DNA from 2 places in the Pelosinus sp. sgz500959 genome. Region 1 is predicted to be linked to the other one. Evidence: riboswitches for the same ligand, from Rfam matches in the RefSeq annotation. Region 1 holds a riboswitch; the other holds the start of a gene.
What was found. Region 1 has a riboswitch for thiamine pyrophosphate ahead of thiD (bifunctional hydroxymethylpyrimidine kinase/phosphomethylpyrimidine kinase). Riboswitches for the same ligand answer to the same signal wherever they lie in the genome.
Positions count from the first base shown of each region.

Region 2: linked by a shared signal. The riboswitch ahead of thiS (sulfur carrier protein ThiS) and the one ahead of thiD (bifunctional hydroxymethylpyrimidine kinase/phosphomethylpyrimidine kinase) in region 1 are both predicted to bind thiamine pyrophosphate.

Region 1 is NZ_JBGJZL010000005.1:340,098-348,026, forward strand. Features, by position in the region: gene ACAN52_RS10460 (chemotaxis protein CheW) at 1-403, shown strand, start outside; gene ACAN52_RS10465 (chemotaxis protein CheW) at 400-858, shown strand; gene ACAN52_RS10470 (methyl-accepting chemotaxis protein) at 862-2,868, shown strand; gene cheB (chemotaxis-specific protein-glutamate methyltransferase CheB) at 2,901-3,959, shown strand; gene ACAN52_RS10480 (CheR family methyltransferase) at 3,973-4,830, shown strand; gene ACAN52_RS10485 (response regulator) at 4,827-5,201, shown strand; gene ACAN52_RS10490 (chemotaxis protein CheX) at 5,206-5,682, shown strand; TPP riboswitch at 5,654-5,798, shown strand; gene thiD (bifunctional hydroxymethylpyrimidine kinase/phosphomethylpyrimidine kinase) at 5,913-6,722, shown strand; gene cytX (putative hydroxymethylpyrimidine transporter CytX) at 6,715-7,926, shown strand; gene thiM (hydroxyethylthiazole kinase) at 7,905-7,929, shown strand, end outside.
Region 2 is NZ_JBGJZL010000011.1:57,365-65,293, reverse strand. Features, by position in the region: gene ACAN52_RS16720 (efflux RND transporter permease subunit) at 1-1,988, shown strand, start outside; gene ACAN52_RS16715 (lytic transglycosylase domain-containing protein) at 2,184-2,753, shown strand; gene deoD (purine-nucleoside phosphorylase) at 2,854-3,555, shown strand; TPP riboswitch at 3,607-3,704, shown strand; gene thiS (sulfur carrier protein ThiS) at 3,878-4,078, shown strand; gene ACAN52_RS16700 (thiazole synthase) at 4,083-4,853, shown strand; gene thiH (2-iminoacetate synthase ThiH) at 4,864-5,967, shown strand; gene thiF (sulfur carrier protein ThiS adenylyltransferase ThiF) at 5,964-6,590, shown strand; gene thiE (thiamine phosphate synthase) at 6,596-7,249, shown strand; gene thiC (phosphomethylpyrimidine synthase ThiC) at 7,252-7,929, shown strand, end outside.

The DNA.
Region 1 (7,929 bases):
AAGGGAAGTTAGCGGTCAAGGTAGAACCGTATTAGTCATTGAGGATACGCCTTTTTATGCAGAAATGGAAAAACAATATTTGGAACAAGCCGGTTATCGTGTGATCATTGCCACAAATGGTAAGGATGGCTTGGGTATTGTAAGAAAGCACAAAATTGATATTGTACTCATTGATATGAATCTGCCAGTTATGGATGGAACAACACTCATGAAAACAATGAGAAGTGATGAACAACTTTCTTTATTACCTATTATTGGGCTAACACCATCAATGGTGAAGCAAGAACAGGAAAAGTTAATACTGGAAACTGGTTTTGATGCATATGAATGTAAATTTAATCGGGATCACTTGCTAGAAAAAATAATGAATTTGCAAGGCCTCAAGGGAGGAAAAACACATTGACAGGAAGAGTATTGACATTTTATTTGTGTGGCACTCTTTGTGGTATTGATATTAAAGCTGCCAAAGAAATTAATCGGAATATTTCTTATACTGCAATACCGGGAGCCGCGGCTCATATTATCGGTTTATTGAATCTACGCGGTCAGGTTGTTACACTGCTTGATTTGGCGCAAATATTACATTTCAAACAGATCGGTGAAAGAATGAATAGTCATTGTATTATTTTAAAGAGTCGAAGTGATGATCCTGACCAAGTTGGCTTTTTTATTGATAAACGAGGTGACGTGATTGACGTTACTCCAGATATGTGTGAAGTTGTACCCGCGAATATTGCTGATTTTGAGAAAAAATTTATCCATGAGGTGGTTAAGCTTGAGGATGAAATTCTATTAATTCTTGATCTTTCAGCGATTATTCAAACAGAAGCAAGTTATCCGATAGAAAGGGGAGTTTAGTGAATGAATTGGTTGCATAATTTAAAAATAGCAAAAAAACTTGGAATGAGTTTTTTAATACTTGTCATCGTTGCTGGTTTGATTGGCATTGTTGGTATTAAAAGTATTCAAGATATAGAAGTCGTTGATAAAGAATTATATGAGGTTAATACAACCCCGCTCAGTGAGCTTGGAGGAGCTGCTATGGATTTTCATCGCATACGCGTTAACCTTGGACAAGCAACAATGGAAAAAGATAAAGAAAAAATTGATCAATATATTGTAAATATCCGTGAACTTGATGCCGATATGGAGAAAAGTTTGAAAATCTTTGAAAAAAGTATTCATTCTGAAGAACTTCGCCAAGAGTTTAACAAAATGCAAGCAATTAAAGTAAAATGGATTCGAGCACGTGAAGAATTTTTACGTCTGGTATTAAGTGGTGAAAATGAAAAAGCACATACCATATCTCTTAACGCTGGTAACCAACTAGCCATAGATATGAGTACGAGTATTGATAAATTAATGGACTTAAAAACAGAAGATGCTAGGAAAAAATCAGAAAGTAATGGCTTAATGGTTAAAAATGCGATTCGCAATATGTTGATCCTAATTGTAGCTGGTATTTTAATTGCGATTGTATTAGCTGATTTTATGACGCGGCAAATTACCAGTCCAGTGAAAAAATTACAAGCGTTGATGGCTGAAGTTGAACTAGGAGATCTTACTATACAAGGGAAAGTAAATTCAACAGATGAAATGGGGCAACTCATGAAATCTTTCAATCAAGTGATTCATGTTATGCGGCAAATGACAAAAGAAATTCATGATACTACAGTCATTTTAAATAATTCTTCTAGTAGCATGCTAGCTGTTGCGGAAACAGTAGCAGCGAACAGTGAAGAAATGAGTGCTGTGGTTGGGGGGGCTAGTGATGCCACGGGGAGTATTACTCTCGGAGTCAAGAATGCTGCTAATGCAGTACTGGAAACGAGTGGGAATATAAATACCATATCTGTTGCAACAGAGGAAATTTCAGCGACCATTCACAATTTGGCAACAGCATCAGAGCAGGCATCCGTCAATTTGGCGCAAGTCAGTCTTTTAGTTGAGCAGATATCAGGAGGGATTAATGTCGTCTCGAATTCAGCTCAGGATGTTTCGGGTTCTGTGTCAAATGTAGTGATTGCAGTTAAAGAAATTAATATTGCTTTGAATGAAGTCAGTAAGAATTGTGAAGGGTCAATTAATGTAGCGAAAGATGCAAATTTGAGGGCTAAAGAAACAAGTCTTATTATTGGAAAATTGAGCGAGTTATCAAAGAAAATAGGGCGGATTGTCAATTTAATTAATGATATCGCTGATCAGACAAATATGCTGGCTCTCAATGCAGCCATCGAAGCAGCAGGGGCAGGAGATGCAGGCAGAGGTTTTGCTGTTGTCGCTAGCGAAGTGAAAGAACTGGCGAAACAGACTGCAGGAGCAACAGATGAAATTGCAAGTCAAATTGAGACGATGCAAGAGGAAATGGCAGATGCTGTAAAAGCTGTAGCGGGAATTACAGAAGTGATTCAAACAATAAACGAAAATACTAATAATATTGCAGCATCCGTAACGGAGCAATCAGCTGTTGTTGGTGATATGTCTACATCTGTTATTGCAGCTGCTCAGCAAGTAAAATTAATTACAAATGAAATTGGGGATATTGCGGAAAAATCTCGGGATGTATCGCGCAGCGCCGTGGAAACGAATCAAGGTGTGAGAGATATCGCTCGTTCGGTTAGTGAATTATCAATTGCAGCAGGAGATGTAGCAAAAAATATTGAGAGGGCATCTGTTCGTATGGATGCTGCTTCTAAAAATTCTCAGGAAATTGCCGTAAATATCGAAGAAATATCGCGCAGTATGAATGAAATTAATAAAGCGTCTAATAATACTGCAATTAAAGGGGCTGAAGCAAGTCGAGCAGCTGATGAACTTGTTGAGGTTTCGACTAAACTAGAGGGGTTAGCCAAACGATTTAAAGTATAGTTCTAGATGATACTAGATTGGTGGTGTAGCAAGTGGGAAAATTAAAAGTGCTAGTTGTTGATGATACAATCGTTTATCGTAAAATCTTGTCAGCGACAGTCAATCATACAGAGATCGCCGTTGCCACACAAACTGCTTCGAATGGTGAGATTGCTTTAGATTATCTAAAACAACAGTCTTTTGATGTTGTTCTTTTAGATGTGGTTATGCCTGGTATGGACGGTTTAGAAGTATTAGCTATAATAAAAAAATTATATAGTGATACTTTTGTGATTATGATTAGTAGTGAGGGACCAGAGAGTGCAACTCATACATTACAGGCGCTAAAACATGGTGCTTTTGACTTTATCATGAAACCTCAAGACGGTAATATCGAAAGAAATATTGAAATTTTGGGTAAAACTTTACAAGCGCTTTTTTTAGCGATTCAGGTGAAAAAAATTGGAGTTACACCATCCTTGACACTCAGTAATGAAACAGTAGGAGTACAGCCCAAAATTAGATCAGGAGAATTGGATTTGATTGTGATCGCTGCATCAACGGGAGGTCCCGATGCATTGGAGTCGGTTTTAGTCAAATTACCTCCCCATTTTAAGAAACCGATCCTGATTGTGCAACATATGCCCAAAGATTTCACAAAAATTTTAGCGAGTATGTTAAATCAAAAATGTGATATACAGGTAACGGAAGCTCAGCAGGGCGACTTGATTAGTGCTGCTCAGGTTTTAATTGCACCTGGTGGAAAACATATGATGGTCAAAAATGGAATTGGTAATAAGTTGATTGTAGATCTAAAAGATGAAGCTTATGTCAATGGTCTACGTCCTTCAGCCGACGTATTATTTCAATCCGTTGCTCAAGCGTGCAAAGGAAAAAATGTATTGGCTATTATCTTAACTGGTATGGGGCGGGATGGTAAGATGGGGGTAATGGAAATGAAAAAAACATGTAATTGTTATTGCATTACCCAAAGCGAAAGTACATGTGTTGTATATGGTATGCCGTCTTCTGTGGTTGAGGCTGGACTTGCTGATGAGAGCGTTGATTTGGGATCTATAGGAGAGCGAATACAGACATTGAGTGAAAAGTAAGGTGGTTATATTGATGAATGGGAATTTATCCTCAGATGATTTTATACTATTTCAAAAATATATAGAAGAACAATGTGGTATTAGTATTCGAGATGATAAAGCTTATTTAATTGAAAGTCGACTGTCAAAATTTCTCGTTAAATTTAGCTTGGAAAGTTTTGAAGAATTATATCAAATGCTTAGTCAACAAAAAAATAAAGCCTTAGCTGAGGATGTTATTGATGCATTAACAACGAATGAAACTCTCTGGTTTAGAGAAAAAACTCCATGGGAATTCATGACGGAGACTTTATTAGAACGTTATATACAAGAGATTAGACAAGGTAAACGCTTTCGAGTTAGAATTTGGAGCGCTGCATGTTCTACAGGTCAAGAACCTTACTCTATTGCTATGTGTATTGATACGTATTTAGAGCGACATGGAATTAAGGATATTACATTAGGACATTTTGAGATCTTGGCGACGGATATATCAAGTACTGTATTGCAAATGGCTAAAAGAGGTAAATATGATAGTATTTCTATGGCCCGTGGACTTGATCCTAGTTATCGTGATCGTTATTTTAGGCAAGAAGGAAGGACTTGGGCGTTAGATGAAAAAATAAAAAATGCTGTTCAGTTTGTTCAGTTTAATCTGCAAAAAAGTTTTAGTAATTTTGGTAAATTTGATTTGGTATTTTGCAGATATGTTGCTATTTATTTTTCTGAGAGCTTTAAAAAAGAGATTTTCAAGAAAATATCCTTCTCTTTAGTACAAGATGGAATTTTGATTTTAGGTAATTCGGAAGTGTTTTTTGACTATAAGGAAGATTATGATGTCAAGCAGTATAAAAATACCGTTTTTTATAGAGTAAGGGGTGGTAAAGGATGAAAATATTATCTGTTGATGATTCAGCTATTATTCGGAAAATAATTCGCAATGGTGTAGAATTATTAGATTATGAATTGTTAGAAGCAGGAGATGGTATGGAGGCACTTGCTATGTTAGAGCAATCCACCGACAATATAAAATTAATTTTATTAGATTGGAATATGCCAGGCATGGATGGATTAGATTTTTTACATAAGATAAAAGAAACTCCATCCTTGAAACATTTACCAGTGATGATGGTTACAACAGAAAGTGAAAAAGAAAATATTATAAAAGCCATTCAGGCTGGGGCTATCAACTATATGGTGAAGCCCTTTAGTATAGAGGAATTAATTAAGAAAATTATTGAGTGTATTGGGGAAGGGGTATAGGGTTATGGAGCGCAAAGTAGCAGAAGATTTTTTGCAAAAGTGCTTAGCTCAAGCTGTTTTTGATGTATTTGGCATGATGGCTGGTATGGAAACTTGCCATGTGACTAAAAATATCGATAACTGCCAGCCAAGTAGCGGTGATATTACAGGGGTCATGTTTATTCAAGGGATCAGGAATGCCATGTTGCATCTGACTCTTAATAAAGAGCATGCCGCCATGATTGTTTCTTATATGACAGGAAATAGTCCTCTTGAGTTACTTGATGATGAGCTGTATGATGGGGTTGCTGAGATGGTGAATATGATTGCTGGTCGAGCTAAAGCTTTACTGGCAGGTACGAATAATCACTATATGATAACACCACCATTTACGATTGTGGGCTTGAATCATTTTATCGTGTACAAAAAAGAAGTTTCAAAAATAAATATGAAATTTACTGCAGGTGAGACTGAATTATATTTGGGACTTACGTATTTGTAGAGCTATAGTTGAGAATATAATTCAAGTATGGTAAGATGAATCGGAAAGAATAGTCCATTATGACCCTTTAACCTGATCTGGATAATGCCAGCGTAGGGATCGTGATCAGGTTTTGTTTGTTGCAAAAGCTCATCCTTACGGATGAGCTTTTAATTTTTTTGATTCCAAGCAGGGGTACTAAGGTTTGGAGCAAGCCAAGTCTTTTCTTATAATATAAAGGGGGAATTGATATGAAGAAAGTATTGACAATAGCAGGTTCAGATTCCAGTGGCGGCGCAGGAATTCAGGCAGATTTGAAATCCTTTTCGGCCCATGGAGTGTTTGGCATGAGTGTCATTACAGCGGTAACAGCACAAAATACTCAAGGTGTATTTGCAGTGCAAGATATTGATATTCATGTGATTGAAAAACAAATCGCAGCTATTTTTGACGATATTAAAGTCGATGCAGTAAAGATCGGGATGGTTTCTCGGACCGAAACCATTCGGACGATTGCTGCTGGACTGGCCAAGTATAAGCCACAGAATATTGTAATTGATCCAGTGATGATATCAAAAAGTGGTTATTATTTATTACAGCCAGATGCAGTTGATGCTCTGTTAACAGATTTATTACCACTCGCTACCATTGTAACGCCTAATATACCGGAAGCAGAAGAAATTGCTCATATGAAAATCGACAGTCTGAAGGAAATGGAAGAAGCAGCGGCGATCATCCATCGCCTTGGGCCTAGCTATGTCTTATTAAAGGGTGGACATCGAGTTGGAGATGCGACTGATATTTTATTCGACGGTACGAGTTATCACTATTTAGAAAGTAAGCGTATTGAGACCCAAAATACCCATGGTACAGGTTGCACACTTTCGGCTGCCATTGCTGCTAATTTGGCGAATGGATGGACTGCTGATGAGGCCGTTGCACGTGCCAAGGAATATATTACCACAGCTATTGAACATTCATTTGCCATTGGTAAAGGGGTAGGTCCAGTGCATCATTTTTACAATTTATATCAAAAGGCAGGTATGTTATCGAATGAGTGAAAATAGTTTGCTAAATTTTAATCATTATCTTTTCTTATGGTTTGGCGCAGCCGTATCCATTGCGGAAATTTTAACAGGAGGGCTTTTAGCCCCTCTTGGCTTTCAGAGCGGATTAGCAGCTATTCTGATTGGCCATTTAGTCGGGACTAGTCTTTTGGTATTCGCTGGAATGATTGGTACCCAAGAACGCATTCCGGCCATTGTATCGACTCGTATTTCTTTTGGTATCTATGGTTCTTATCTTTTCTCGGTACTTAATGTTTTACAGTTGGTTGGCTGGACGGCAGTGATGATTATTTCAGCAGCGAACTCAGCCAATGAAATTAGTAAAGTCATGTGGGGAATGGATGGACTTCAATTATGGAATCTAATAATTGGAGGACTTGTAGTCTTATGGATCGCTCTTGGGCGAGAAGGTGGTCTAAAGAAAGCCAATATGGTGGCTGTTGTTCTTTTATTTGGGGTAACTGTAGTGCTTAGTACTGTCGTTTTTCAAGATAATACAGTTTTTAGTAAACCTGCTGTAGGTGGCTTATCTTTTGGTGAGGCTTTGGAACTGAGTGTCATCATGCCTTTATCCTGGTTGCCACTGATTGCTGACTATACTCGATTTGCTAAAAATAAAAAGAGTGCAGCGATAGGGAGTGGGCTTGGTTACTTTGCAGGAAGTTCTTGGATGTATACCATCGGACTCGGAGCCGCGATTATAGCTGGAGATCCTGAACCTTCAGCTATGATGTTAGCCGCTAATTTAGGTTTATCAGCACTTGGTATTGTTATACTTTCTACTGTAACGACAACTTTCTTGGATGCATATTCAGCTGGTGTCAGTTTTGCTAATATTTTTCCAAAATTAAATGAAAAATATGTGGCTTTGGCCATGACGATGATTGGTACTTTATTGGCATTATGGGTAGATATTATACAATATGAGAATTTCTTAATTGCGATTGGGTCAGTATTTGCTCCTTTGTTTGCCATATTATTAACAGAGTACTTTATTATTAAAAATCGAAAAGTCCAATCAGATTTGCTTGTTAACTGGTCAGCCTTTGGCGTTTGGGGACTGGGGGTAGCCTTGTATTATCAATTTATTCAAATGGAGTTTGTACTCGGTGCAACCATCCCAGTCATGTTGGTAACAGCACTCTTTTATAAAATCATATGGGGGTATACAAAACAATGGAAATCTTACAAAGTATAGCCA
Region 2 (7,929 bases), on a different contig from region 1:
TTGGTGCGATTGCGATTCCGACTTCAGTGATTGCAACGTTTTTCTTATTAAAAAATATGCATTTCACGTTGAATAATATGTCTTTGATGGGACTTAGTTTGGCTGTCGGCATTTTAATTGATGATGCCATTGTTGTTATTGAAAATATTTATCGGCACATGGAAGCTGGTAAATCAGCTTTAGAGGCAGCGCGAGATGGTACTTCAGAAATTGCTTTGGCGGTTATGGCTACCACTTTATCTATCTTAGCTGTATTTGTACCTGTGGGCAGTATGGGCGGGATTGTTGGTCAATATTTCAAACAATTTGGTTTAACAGTAGCCTTTGCTGTAACTTTTTCCTTGTTTGTAGCTTTTACTTTGACGCCAACATTATCAGCCTACTGGCTAAAAAAACCAGAACATGATAAACCGATACTCCACGGTTGGCGCAAAATACTACAAACTTTCTTGGAATATTGGGAGAACGGTTTTCTAGTAGTGCAGGAAAACTACAAAAACGTTTTAATCTGGGCACTACATCGACCGAAAAAAATTGTAGTGATTGCAGTAGCTTCCCTGCTTATCAATGGATTATTATTGCCCTTTATTGGTACTGAGTTTCAACCCACCTATGATTCAGGGGAATTTAGTATTATGATGACAGCGCCAGCAGGTACAGCTTTTGAAAAAATGCAGAGGCTTGTTGCCCCAATTGAGAAAGAGGTAACAGGGATACCAGAATTGGAATCTGCTGTATTGACTGTGGGGCCTGGTAATCAAGGGAATAAAGCGACGATCGGTGTAAAGTTGGTTGCTACTGATCAACGATCACGATCAATGGATAAAATTATGGATGAGCTAAGATTAAAATTTCGTAATTTTGGCGACTTAAAAGTTGCTGTACAAAATAGTCAAGGTATGGGGCGTGGTGATGCTAGGCCAGTACAACTTGCTCTGCGGGGACCTGATCTTGAAGTGTTGACTCATACAGCTCAGGAACTAGCGGGAAAAATCAAACAGATTCCCGGTACTGCTGATGTTGATATATCAAGTGAACAGTCATCTCCAGAAGTGCAGATTACACTGAATTCTGTACGGGTCAATGATGCGGGACTTGATGCAACCGTAGTGGCAAATACAGTTCAATCAGCTTTTCTAGGAATTAATACTAGAAATAAATATAATGCTGGAGATAAAGATTACAATATTAAGGTACGGTTGGCGTCTGAACATCGGCAGAGTATTGATGATGTGGCTAATTTGCAGATTGCTGCAAAGTCTGGACAGTTTATTAGATTGGGAGACGTTGCAGAGATTAAATTATCATCAGGACCGACTGAAATCGATCGAGATATGCGCCAACGAGAAGTGATCGTTTATTCCAATGTAGTAGGGGTATCATCAGGTGATATTATTACGAAGGTGAAAGAAATTATGTCAGGGATGAATTTGCCTCTCGGATACTCTTACAAATTTGTTGGACAAGCCCAAACGATGCAAGATTCTTTTATGGAAATTGGAAAGTCATTAGGATTGGCAGTCATCTTAATTTATATGGTACTTGCTGCCCAATTTGAAAGCTTTATTCATCCTCTGACCATTATGTTATCCCTGCCATTTTCATTAGTAGGTGCTATTTTAGGCCTATTGATTTCTGGGCAAACTATGAATATTATGTCATTGATTGGTGTGATTATGTTAATGGGATTGGTGACTAAAAATGCCATTCTATTAGTAGATTATACAAATCAGCTAAGGGAAACGGGTAAAGAAATCACTGAAGCGTTGATAGAAGCAGGTAGTGTGCGGCTGCGCCCTATCTTAATGACCACTGCAGCAATGATTTTTGGAATGATGCCTATCGCATTAGGGATTGGTGCAGGAGCTGAACTTCGTCAGTCCATGGGGGTAGTGCTGGTTGGTGGCCTTATTACGTCCACCATACTCACATTGGTGGTTGTGCCAGTTGTATACTTGATGATTAATCAATTACAAAAACGTAAGTGATGAAAAGATACAGTTTCATAAAAAAGCAAAGACCTACAGACGGCGCATGCGATCTGTAGGTCTTTGCTGCTGAATCAAGAGTTAATCATTGTGAGAAATACAACTAGTTAGCAGGTTGTAGGAATTGTTTGGCGAAGTCATTTATAATCAGTTGTAAATGTATATGATGTCGTTTGCGCCAAGGAGGATAAAAAGATGTCCCGTAGAGTTTCTATATTATTTATCGTAGGATTATTTATACTGAATGTAATGAGTGTGACTGTCTTTGCTAGTGGGAAAGCAAACAACTCTTATGACTCGTATTATCAAGTTATTTATCACCATATTGCAGAACGTAGTCCGATGGGGTCCGAGTGGTCGGCTTGGATTGCTCAAGCCATTCTTTACTATTCAGGACAATATGCACTAGACCCACTTTTAGTTACAGCATTATTTCAACAAGAATCAGGATTCAATATGGCTGCTTATTCTCGGACTGGGGCAGTTGGAATTGCTCAATTGCAACCAGAAACAGCTGCTGGGCTAGGATTCGATCCTGCTGATCCAGCACAAAATATAGAAGGTGGCATAAAATATTTAGCTGTTCAACTGGCTAGATTTAATCAAGCAGGTGACTGGGGGACTACCTACGCAGTAGCAGCCTATAATGCTGGACCAGAATCTGTTATAAAGTATCAAGGAATTCCACCTTATTCTGAAACGAAAAATCATGTAAATGGTGTAGCGCAAAATTATAGTCAGTTACAAAAAGAAATGGGGTATTAGGAAAATAAGATGAGAAACACCTAAATAAGGAATTTGGTTGTATAATAGTTAGTAAAGACTATATAATATTTACATAATCAAAATGGAGGAGGCTGAATCAATGAGTATACATATTAATGCTGAGCAAGGTGATATCGCAAGTACGGTATTAATGCCAGGAGATCCACTAAGAGCAAAGTTTATTGCAGAAAAATTTTTACAGAAGGCTGTTTGCTATAATGAAGTGCGGGGCATGTACGGATACACTGGTTTTTATAAAGGAAAAAGAATTTCAGTTCAAGCATCGGGTATGGGAGTGCCATCAATATCCATTTATGCTCATGAACTCATTACTAGTTATAATGTGAAAAATATTATTCGAATTGGTACATGCGGTTCATTGCAAGAAAACGTAAAAATAAAAGATGTGATCATGGCGATGTCTGCATCCCATGATTCTAATATCAATCTACAACGTTTTGAAGGCATGACTTATGCGCCTACTGCAAGTTTTCAGCTTTTGGAGAAAGCCTATCATACAGCACAAAAGCTAGGTATTGAGGTTAAGGTTGGCAATATCTTCACAACAGATACCTTTTATCATGATAATCCTACGGATTGGAAACGTTGGTCTGATTTTGGTGTTCTTGCTGTTGAGATGGAAACAGTAGGACTCTATACATTAGCAGCGAAACATGGTATTAATGCCTTGACCATTCTAACCGTGAGTGATAGTTTGGTCACTGGCGAAGCCACTACAGCAGATGAACGTCAGACTACTTTTACGCAAATGATGAATATTGCCCTGGAAATGTCTGAATAAAATAATCTGCTTTACTAATTGTGATAAATGAATTATGATTTAACTAATTAAATAAGATGCTAGGGGGGCCTAATGGCTGAGAAGGATGTTCCTGACCCTTTGAACCTGACATGGTTAATACCATCGTAGGGAAGCTGCTTTGTATATTTTTTTTATATTGAGCGAACAAGCTTATCCTCTGTGGATAAGCTTTTTTTCCTATTAGAAATCATAGTGAAGTTATACTCGGGATCAGATTTTTATTTTTTGTAGATCGATAAGGCATGTCAGCGTTTCTCTTATTTAAAATTCCTTAAATCATGAATTTTGTGAGGTGAAAGATTTGCAAGTTGTATTGAATGGCAATCAAGAAATGTTGGAAAGAAATTTATCTTTATCGGAATTTGTAGAACTCAAAGGACTCAATCCAGAAACAATTATTGTTGAGTACAATGGGGAAATCGTAAAAAAAACAGAATGGTCAGCTATTGTTTTAAAAGATGATGATTGTTTAGAAGTACTGAATTTTGTTGGAGGAGGCTGAGGATATGAGTGATGCCTTAATAATTGGTGGGAAAAGTTTGCAGAGTCGATTATTCATTGGTACAGGTAAATATTCTACAGATGAGATGATTCCTGAAATAGTAAAAAAATCTGGATCAGAAGTCATTACTGTAGCCTTACGTCGGGTTGATTTTAATTCTTCTACTGGAAATGTGATGAATCATATTCCCTCTGGTATGCAATTATTACCCAATACATCTGGAGCTAGGAATGCGCAAGAAGCAATACGTATTGCACGTTTAGCTAAAGCAGCAGGATGTGGTAATTGGATTAAAATTGAGGTGATATCCGATAACAAGTACTTACTGCCTGATGGTTATGAAACGATCAAAGCGACTGAAGTTTTGGCAGCAGAAGGATTTGTGGTTTTGCCTTATATCAGTCCAGATTTGATGGTTGCAAAGAAACTTGTTGAAGTAGGTGCAGCAGCAGTGATGCCACTTGGTGCGCCAATTGGTACAAATCGCGGTCTTAAAACGAAAGAGTTATTAAAAATATTAATTGAGGAAATATCCTTACCTGTCATTGTTGATGCTGGTATTGGTAAACCTTCGGATGCCTGTGAAGCGATGGAAATGGGAGCGGCAGCTTGCTTGCTTAATACTGCAATTGCGAGTTCTAATAATCCAGGGCTCATGGCTGAAGCTTTTGGTATGGCGGTCATTGCAGGACGCAAAGCTTATTTAGCTGGGCTAGGAGGAACTCATCAATATGCGAGTGCATCATCACCTCTTACTGGATTCTTAAATGACTAAGGGGGAAACTATGAGTTTTTATGATGAATATGTACAATATTCCAATGATGATATCGATGCAGTATTAACAGGTACAACATCGGATCAAGTTGTAAAGATTATTGGCAAAGATCGATTAACAGTCATGGACTTTTTAGCTTTGTTATCACCTGCCGCTGAAGAACATTTAGAATTGATGGCGCAAAAAGCTCATCAGTTAACTAGGCAAAATTTTGGACGTGTCATTTTCTTATTTACACCAATCTATTTGTCGGACTACTGTACAAATAAATGTGTTTACTGTGGTTTTAATGTAACCAACACTTTTACGCGGAAAAAACTGACTCTTGAAGAAGTGGAAAAAGAAGCTCAAAGTATTGCTGCTACGGGGCTTAAACATATTTTGTTTTTGACAGGTGATGCTCCGAAGATTGCTGGCGTTGCTTATATGAAAGAGTGTATTAAAATTTTGAAAAAATATTTCTCTGCCATCGCTATTGAAATATATGCTATGGATAAGTCGGAATACGAGGAATTGGTCGATGCCGGAGTCGACAGTATGACAATGTTTCAAGAAACATATGATCCGCTTTTATATGATCAATTGCATTTAGCAGGTCCTAAAAAAGATTATCGTTATCGTCTCGACGCACCGGAGCGGGCTTGTCAGGCGGGGATGCGATCTGTCAATCTTGGTGCATTGCTTGGTCTTGATCAGTGGCGGCGTGATGGTTTTTTTGTAGGCTTACATACCAATTATATTCAAAATAAATATTCAGATGTGGAAGTAAGTCTTTCTTTGCCGCGCATACGCCCGACCATGGGGCAATGTGAAACTGGACTTACTGTAAATGATAGAAATATGGTACAAATGATGACAGCTTTTCGTTTATTTATGCCGCGCGCTGGAATTACTCTTTCTACACGTGAAAATGCACAGTTTCGTGATCATGCAATTAAACTTGGAGTCACAAAAATGTCTGCAGGGGTCAATACCGCAGTTGGCGGTCATACGGAAAGTCAAGAAAATTCAGGTCAGTTTGCAATATCGGATGAACGAAGTGTTGCCCAAATGTGTGAAGCTATATTGCAACTTGGATACCAACCAGTATTTAAGGATTGGCAAGCAATATGATGAATCATCTTACGAATCGATTTGAAGAAGCGTTACAGGGTGCTTTCGGTGAAGGAAAGCTAAGAAAAATACAAAGAGCAACCATTGGCATAGCTGGCGCTGGTGGTCTCGGTTCTAATTGTGCAGTCAACTTGGTGCGCAGTGGTTTTCTTAATTTTGTGATTGTGGATTTTGATCAAATTGAGTATTCGAATCTCAACCGCCAGTTTTATTTTTATAATCAGGTCGGTTTGCCGAAAGTGCAGGCGTTACAGGAAAATTTGCTTGCCATTAATCCTAATTTACAATTAGACATTAGGCAACAAAAAATTGAAGAAGATAATGTGGAAACGATTTTTGCGAATTGTGATGTGATTGTCGAGGCTTTTGATCAGGCACGTTATAAAAAAATGATTGTCGAACACTATCTACCTTCGAATAAGCTGATTGTATCTGCATCAGGAATTGCTGGCTGGTCAAATAGTGATGAATTAAAAACCCATAAGATCAAAGAAAATTTATATATTATTGGTGATTTGTCGTCAGCAGTTGGAAAAGACTTACCGCCATGTGCGCCCAGAGTCAGTATTGCTGCGGCAAAACAAGCGAATATTATCTTAGATTATATATTGAAAGGAGAATAGTCCATATGCAAAGAAATTACCGTTTTAATACAGAGTTATATTGTATTACAGCTGAAGAACTTTCAATGGGGCGTAGCAACGTTGAGGTTGTAAAAGAAATGATTGCTGCTGGCGTGAAAATCATACAATACCGAGAAAAAGACAAAAAAATGAAAGTGAAATACAGTGAATGTTGCATTATTAGAGAACTGACTAAGAAGGCCGGTGTCACGTTTATTGTTAATGATGATATTGATTTGGCGATCATTGTACAGGCGGATGGTGTACATATTGGTCAAGATGATTTACCGATTGAAAAAGTACGGGAACTGGTTGGAGAGCAGATGATTATCGGTATTTCAACTCATTGTCCTGAAGAGGCCCAGCAGGCTGTTCAAGCGGGGGCTGATTATATTGGAGTAGGACCTATTTTCAAAACGGCTACGAAGAAAGATGTATGTGCTCCTGTAGGGTTTGAGTATTTAGACTATGTTGCAAAAAACATACCGATTCCTTTTGTTGCCATTGGTGGAATTAAACTCAATAATATCCCCGAGGTGATCAAGAGCGGTGCGCAGTGTGTTGCGATCATTACAGAAATAACGACAGCTGGTGATATCCCTGAGCGGATCAGCCAAATTAGAGAAGTCATTAAAAATAGTATAGTTGAGGAGAAATGATGATGAATTATACAACACAAATGGATGCAGCCAAAAAAGGAATTGTTACTAAGGAAATAGCGAGGGTTGCAGAAAAAGAAGATATGGATGTTGCTCTCTTAATGGAGCTTGTTGCCCAAGGGAAAATTGCGATACCAGCCAATAAAAACCATACATCTCTTGATGCTACAGGAGTAGGTCAAGGATTGAGCACAAAAATTAATGTTAATCTTGGTGTTTCAGAAGATTGCTGTGATGTGGAGCAAGAAATTTGCAAAGTCCAAAAAGCCATTGATATGAAAGCTGATGCGATTATGGATTTGAGCTGTTTTGGAAAAACGCGGGAATTTCGTCGTCGGTTGATTGAAATGTCACCTGCCATGATCGGTACAGTACCCATGTATGATGCTGTGGGTTTTTTAGATAAAGAACTAAAAGATATTACCGCTGAAGAATTTTTAGCTGTTGTGGAAAAACATGCAGAAGATGGCGTTGATTTCATGACGATTCATTCTGGTCTTAACCGCGAAACAGCTGCGAAGGTAAAAGAAGAAAGACGATTAACCAATATTGTATCCCGCGGCGGTTCGTTACTCTTTGCTTGGATGGAACTGAATAATAGTGAAAATCCTTTTTATGAATATTATGATCGGGTACTTGATATCTGCGCTAAGCATGATGTTACCTTGAGTCTCGGAGAT